3 regions of the Streptomyces sp. NPDC088246 genome follow, and region 3 is predicted to be linked to each of the others. Evidence: predicted binding sites of a transcription regulator. Region 3 holds the regulator's gene; each other region holds the start of a gene.
The links. Region 3 encodes HrcA, which represses chaperone genes, less so after heat shock. Its sites were predicted from a motif close to TTNGCACTCNGNNNNNCNGAGTGCNAA; they were not measured.
Positions count from the first base shown of each region.

Region 1: a site for HrcA is predicted at 1,529-1,555, ahead of groL (chaperonin GroEL). Genes of this name have one in related genera too.
Region 2: a site for HrcA is predicted at 1,230-1,256, ahead of ACIPEK_RS37375 (FmdB family zinc ribbon protein). Genes of this name have one in related genera too.

Region 1 is NZ_JBIURV010000004.1:125,696-127,961, reverse strand. Features, by position in the region: gene groL (chaperonin GroEL) at 1-1,366, opposite strand, end outside; gene ACIPEK_RS08095 (cold-shock protein) at 1,686-1,892, opposite strand.
Region 2 is NZ_JBIURV010000046.1:16,962-19,227, reverse strand. Features, by position in the region: gene ACIPEK_RS37380 (S-methyl-5'-thioadenosine phosphorylase) at 1-768, opposite strand, end outside; gene ACIPEK_RS37375 (FmdB family zinc ribbon protein) at 850-1,218, opposite strand; gene ACIPEK_RS37370 (MFS transporter) at 1,447-2,266, opposite strand, start outside.
Region 3 is NZ_JBIURV010000022.1:11,944-14,209, reverse strand. Features, by position in the region: gene dnaJ (molecular chaperone DnaJ) at 1-506, opposite strand, end outside; gene hrcA (heat-inducible transcriptional repressor HrcA) at 507-1,523, opposite strand; gene ACIPEK_RS27480 (MBL fold metallo-hydrolase) at 1,721-2,266, shown strand, end outside.

The sequences.
Region 1 (2,266 bases), on a different contig from region 3:
CACCGTTGACGGCGATCTGCTTGAGCGGGGCCTCCAGCGCCAGCTTGACGGCGTTGGCGCCGGTCGCCTCGTCACCCGAGAGATCCAGCTTCTCGAAGACGGCCGAGGCCTGGAGCAGAGCCACGCCACCACCGGCGACGATGCCCTCCTCGACGGCGGCCTTGGCGTTGCGCACCGCGTCCTCGATGCGGTGCTTGCGCTCCTTGAGCTCGACCTCGGTCGCGGCACCGGCCTTGATGACGGCCACGCCGCCGGCCAGCTTCGCGAGGCGCTCCTGGAGCTTCTCGCGGTCGTAGTCCGAGTCGGAGTTCTCGATCTCGGCACGGATCTGGTTGACGCGACCCTGAACCTGGTCGCTGTCACCGGCACCGTCGACGATCGTGGTCTCGTCCTTGGTGATGACGACCTTGCGGGCGCGGCCGAGCAGGTCGAGACCGGCGTTCTCCAGCTTGAGGCCGACCTCCTCGGAGATGACGGTGCCACCGGTGAGGATGGCGATGTCGCCGAGCATGGCCTTGCGGCGGTCACCGAAGCCCGGGGCCTTGACGGCGACGGACTTGAAGGTGCCACGGATCTTGTTGACGACCAGGGTCGACAGGGCCTCGCCCTCGACGTCCTCGGCGATGATCAGCAGCGGCTTGCCGGACTGCATGACCTTCTCCAGCAGCGGAAGGAGGTCCTTCACGTTGCTGACCTTGGAGTTCACGATCAGGATGTACGGGTCGTCGAGGGACGACTCCATGCGCTCCATGTCGGTGGCGAAGTACGCCGAGATGTAGCCCTTGTCGAAGCGCATACCCTCGGTGAGCTCCAGCTCCAGACCGAAGGTCTGGGACTCCTCGACGGTGATGACGCCTTCCTTGCCGACCTTGTCCATGGCCTCGGCGATGAGCTCGCCGATCTGGGTGTCGGCGGCGGAGATGGAGGCGGTCGAAGCGATCTGCTCCTTGGTCTCCACGTCCTTGGCCTGCTCCAGGAGGGCGGCGGAGACGGCCTCGACGGCCTTCTCGATGCCCCGCTTGAGGGCCATCGGGTTGGCACCCGCGGCGACGTTGCGAAGGCCCTCGCGGACGAGAGCCTGGGCGAGAACGGTGGCGGTGGTCGTACCGTCGCCGGCGACGTCGTCCGTCTTCTTGGCGACCTCCTTGACCAGCTCCGCACCGATCTTCTCGTACGGGTCCTCCAGCTCGATCTCCTTGGCGATGGAAACACCATCGTTGGTGATCGTGGGGGCGCCCCACTTCTTCTCAAGGACGACGTTGCGACCCTTGGGGCCAAGGGTGACCTTGACGGCGTCGGCGAGCTGGTTCATGCCGCGCTCGAGACCGCGCCGGGCCTCCTCGTCGAACGCGATGATCTTGGCCATGTGAAGTGGTCCTCCCGGACAGGGGTGGATTTCTCCGGACCGAGTGGCGCCCGCGACGGACGGCCTGCGTGTCCGGTGGTTCCTTGCCCCACCGGACCTGCGGGCCTCACCGGCCCGGTCCAAGTTCTGTCACTCTCACCTGGAGAGTGCTAACGCCAATGATTAGCACTCGACCCCCTAGAGTGCAAGCGTCCGCCTCGGGGTGTGGACAACGACAGCCACTCACGGGTGGCCACGGACGCGGACGCACGGAGGGCCCGTACCTCAGGGGTACGGGCCCTCCGTGCGTGAGTAGTGTCGTTGGCCGACCGCGTCGAGCTCAGCCGACGGCGAGCTTGACCATGTCCGCCTGCGGCCCCTTCTGGCCCTGCGAGATCTCGAATTCAACTCGCTGACCCTCTTCGAGGGTGCGGTACCCGTCCATCTGGATCGCGCTGTAGTGGACGAAAACATCCGCACCACCGTCGACCGCGATGAAGCCGTACCCCTTCTCCGCGTTGAACCACTTGACGGTGCCCTGAGCCATGCCTAACTCCCCTATTACTGGCCCTTGCACAGGACCGCACTTCGCGGACCCGGGTCAGAACTCACCCCCCGACAGGAGAGGGTGCGTGCGCCGGAACGCGTCGACCGCGGCCGAATGTATCTGCCCAACTGCCCTCTGCAACAGGTCAATCGGACGAGAATTCTGGGCAGCACCGAACGCCCGAATATGAGGAATTCATGAGATTCCAGGGCAAGTCGGGCCAGGCAAAGGTGACTTATGGCGCAAGCAGATCGCACACTTTGGCTGCTTCTTGTCGCAGCCGGGCGCATTCTCATATGCGGGCGGCACGGGCAGCTGGGGGGACTTCCCACACTGTACCGCGCTCAACCATGCAGAATTGCCCCCTCCGCTTC
Region 2 (2,266 bases), on a different contig from region 3:
CTCCGCGGGCAGCGCGGCCACCAGATCGAAGAGCACCGCGCGCAGCCGGTCCACGTTGGCCGCGAACACCTTCAGCACCTCCCCGTGCGAGACGCCCTCCCCGGCCTCCGCGCCCGCGTCGAGGTCCGTCACCAGCGTCATCGTCGTGTAGCAGAGGCCCAGTTCACGGGCGAGGACCGCCTCAGGGTGCCCGGTCATCCCGACCACCGACCAGCCCATCGCCGCATGCCAGCGCGATTCGGCCCGGGTCGAGAAGCGCGGCCCCTCGACCACCACCAGCGTCCCGCCGTCCACCGGCTCCCAGCTCTTCGCGCGAGCCGCCGCCAGCGCGGCCCTGCGCCCATCGGGGCAGTACGGATCGGCGAAGCCCAGATGCAGGACGTTCGGCTCCGCGCCATCGGCCCGGATCTCCCCGTCGTAGTACGTCTGCGTCCGGGCCTTGGTGCGGTCCACCAGCTGGTCGGGCACCAGCAGGGTGCCCGGCCCGTACTCCGGACGCAGGCCGCCCACCGCGCACGGGCCGAGCACCTGACGTACACCGACGGAGCGCAGCGCCCAGAGGTTGGCCCGGTAGTTGATGCGGTGCGGCGGTAGATGGTGGCCGCGTCCGTGGCGGGGCAGGAAGGCGACCCGGCGGCCGCCGACCTCGCCGAGGAACAGGGAGTCGCTCGGCTGTCCGTACGGGGTGTCCACACGCACCTCCGTGACATCCTCCAGGAAGGAGTACAAGCCCGAGCCGCCGATGACACCGATCTCTGCGTTCGCCATGCGGTCACACTAGCGGCGCGGGAAAACGCCGAGGACCCCGCCGAACTGATCGGTGGGGTCCTCGGGGAAGTGCGGTTCGGCTCAGGCGGCCGACGTGCCGCTCGTCGAGGACGACGAAGAAGACGCGGCGGACGAAGAAGACGCGGCGGACGAGGAGGAAGCGGACGACTTCGTGTCCGAACCCGAACCCGAACCCGACCCCGTCGACGAATCGGACGAACCGGAACCGGACGCCTTCGCCGAGGCCGACGCCGGCGTGCTGCTCGACGAGGAGCCACGGCTGTCGTTCCGGTAGAAACCGGAACCCTTGAAGACAATGCCGACCGCCGAGAACACCTTCTTCAGGCGTCCTTCGCAGCTCGGGCACACGGTCAGGGCGTCATCGGTGAACTTCTGCACCGCCTCAAGGCCCTCGCCACATTCGGTGCACTGGTACTGATAGGTCGGCACTTGTCTTCCTCCTGGCACTCTCACTCGATGAGTGCTAACAGTCGTCAATGGTATCTGCTACGGGCCGCTGTTTGCAGTAATGTCTGTCACCTGCTGTCTGTCACCTGCCCGGAGAGCAGCGGTCAGGGCTTGGCCGTCATGAGGGCCGCCGGCCTGAGTGAAAAGCTGCCACATCATGTGGCGGAGGAGTCAGACTGACGTGTTCCGCTGATGCGAGCGCATGAATCGTCACTCTCTGACCGCGACAGGATCGCGGTGAACCGCGCCGCGTGCGGCCGTGATGGTCGCGCGGGCCGGTGCCAGTCTCGAACGCAGTGACACCAAGGTGACCAGCGCCAGTACGGTCCCCACCAGCGGCACCACAAAACCGGTGCTCGCGCCGTGGGCGTCGGCGAGCCGACCGGCGACCGTCACCGCGGCCGCCTGGCCGAGGGCGACCGAGCCCGTCAGCCAGGTGAACGCCTCGGTCCGGGCGGACCCCGGAACCAGAGCCTCGACCAGCGTGTAGCCGCTGATCAGGGCCGGGGCGATGGAGAGTCCGACCAGCAGTCCGAGTCCGGCCAGCAGGGGCACGGAGTGCACGGCCCACAGTCCGGACGCGGTCAGGGTCAGGGCCGCGTATCCGACGATCAGACGCCGCCGCGGCCCGCTCCTCCAGGCGATGGCGCCGCAGGCGATCCCGGCCAGCATGTTGCCGGCCGCGAAGACCCCGTACAGCAGACCGTTCGCCCCGGGCCGGCCGATCTCCTCAGCGAAGGCGGTCAGGGAGACCTGCATGCCGCCGAATACCGCGCCGATGCCCAGGAAGGCCACTGCGAGCACCCGTACGCCCGGTACGGACAGGGCGGACGCGTGCCGCTGGGAGGTGCCGGACTCGGTGCTGCGCACCGCGGGCTGCGTGCGGCGCTGCGCGGCGAAGAGCAGTCCGCCGACCAGGGTCAGTCCGGCCTCCGTGATCAGACCGGCCGCCGGGTGTACTCCCGTGCACAGTGCGGTGGCGAGTACCGGTCCGATGACGAAGGTGAACTCGTCCGTCACCGATTCGAAG
Region 3 (2,266 bases):
ACCTCGCCGCGGCCGCGGCACATGTCACAGGTCTGGGCGGAGGTGCCGGGTGCGGCGCCCTCGCCGTTGCAGGTCACACAGACGACGGCCGTGTCGACCTGGATGTCCTTGGTGGTGCCGAACGCGGCCTCGGCGAGATCGATCTCCAGCCGGATCATCGCGTCCTGGCCGCGCCGGGTGCGCGAACGGGGTCCGCGCTGCGACGACGTACCGAAGAACGCGTCCATGATGTCGGAGAAGTTGCCGAAGCCACCCTGTCCGAATCCGCCCGCGCCACCGCCGCCGGAGGCGGACAGCGGGTCGCCGCCGAGGTCGTAGACCTGCTTCTTCTGCGGGTCCGACAGCACCTCGTAAGCGGCGTTGATCTCCTTGAACCGCTCCTGGGTCTTCGGATCGGGGTTCACATCCGGATGCAGCTCACGAGCGAGCCGACGGAATGCCTTCTTGATCTCGTCCTGAGATGCGTCGCGGCGCACGCCGAGTACGGCGTAGTAGTCCGTGGCCACTTACGACTCCGCCAGGATCTGTCCGACGTAACGTGCCACTGCGCGTACCGCTCCCATCGTTCCGGGGTAGTCCATGCGGGTCGGTCCGACCACGCCGAGTTTGGCGACTGCCTCGTCGCCCGAACCGTAGCCGACCGCGACGACGGACGTGGAGTTGAGCCCCTCGTGGGCGTTCTCGTGCCCGATCCGTACGGTCATGCCCGAGTCCTTGGCCTCGCCGAGCAGCTTCAGCAGCACGACCTGCTCCTCCAATGCCTCCAGCACCGGCCGGATCATCACAGGGAAGTCGTGCCCGAAGCGGGTGAGGTTGGAGGTGCCGCCGATCATCAGCCGCTCCTCCGTCTCCTCGACAAGGGTTTCGAGCAGGGTGGAGAGCACGGTGGACACGGTTCCCCGGTCCTCGCTCTCGAAGGATTCCGGCAGATCCTGCACCAGCTGCGGGACATCCGCGAAACGGCGTCCGACGACCCGGCTGTTGAGCCGGGCCCGCAGATCGGCGAGAGAGGTCTCACCGAACGGAGCGGGGCAGTCGATCATGCGCTGCTCGACCCGGCCGGTGTCCGTGATCAGCACGAGCATCAGCCGGGCGGCTGCCAGCGACAGCAGCTCCACATGCCGAACCGTCGACCGGGTCAGCGAGGGGTACTGCACGATGGCGACCTGCCGGGTCAGCTGCGCGAGCAGCCGTACGGTGCGGCCCACGACATCGTCGAGGTCGACCGCGCCGTCGAGGAAATTGTGAATGGCACGACGTTCCGGCGACGAGAGGGGCTTGACACCCGCAAGCTTGTCGACGAAGAGCCGGTAGCCCTTGTCCGTCGGGATGCGTCCCGCACTGGTGTGGGGCTGGGCGATGAAACCCTCGTCCTCCAGCACCGCCATGTCGTTGCGGACGGTGGCCGGGGAGACCCCCAGCTTGTGCCGCTCCGTGAGCGCCTTGGAGCCCACGGGCTCCTCGGTGCCGACATAGTCCTGGACGATGGCGCGCAGCACTTCGAGTCTGCGTTCGCTGAGCATCGCGCACACCTCCAGCTGTGTTTCCTCGGTGGTTCTCGGGCCGTTCCTGTTTCATTCCCAGGAATCCCCCTGGCACTCTGTCCTCACGAGTGCCAGCAATCCCCCGGCCAGTGTACGGCGGCCGGGTGGGGGCCTAGCAAGGGCGACCGGTCACGCTACCGCGAGACTGCGCAGGTCGTTGCCGATAGCGTCGCGGTATGGACGCCTCTTGGGAAGAGTTCGGCTGGGAGCGACTCGGTCACGGAGTGGGCCGACGGCGCCTCCCCGGATGGGATGCGACAGTCGCACTGGTGGTCGGAGCGGATGGAGTGCTGCTCTACGACACCGGATCAACACTCCGCGAAGGTGAGGAAATCCGGGCCCAGGCACAGGCCCTGCTCGGCCGGAAGGTGACGCATATCGCACTCAGCCACCCCCATTTCGACCATGTACTGGGCACCGCCGCCTTCTCCGGCACCCAGGTGTACGGAGCAGTCGGCATGGCCGGGCTGATGAAGCTCGGGGCGGACGATCTGCACGCCTCCGCGGTGCGCCACGGAGTGTCCGAAAACGATGCGGCCGAGGCCGTCGATGCGCTGGTGGCCCCGCACCATGAAGTGCGCGACGAGTGGACGCTCGATCTGGGCGGCGGCCGTCAGGTGCTGCTGGCGAATGTGGGCCCCGCCCACAGCAGCCACGATCTGGCGGTGCTCGTCCCCGGCTCCCCCTCGGTGGTGCTCTGCGGCGACTTGGTCGAGGAGTCC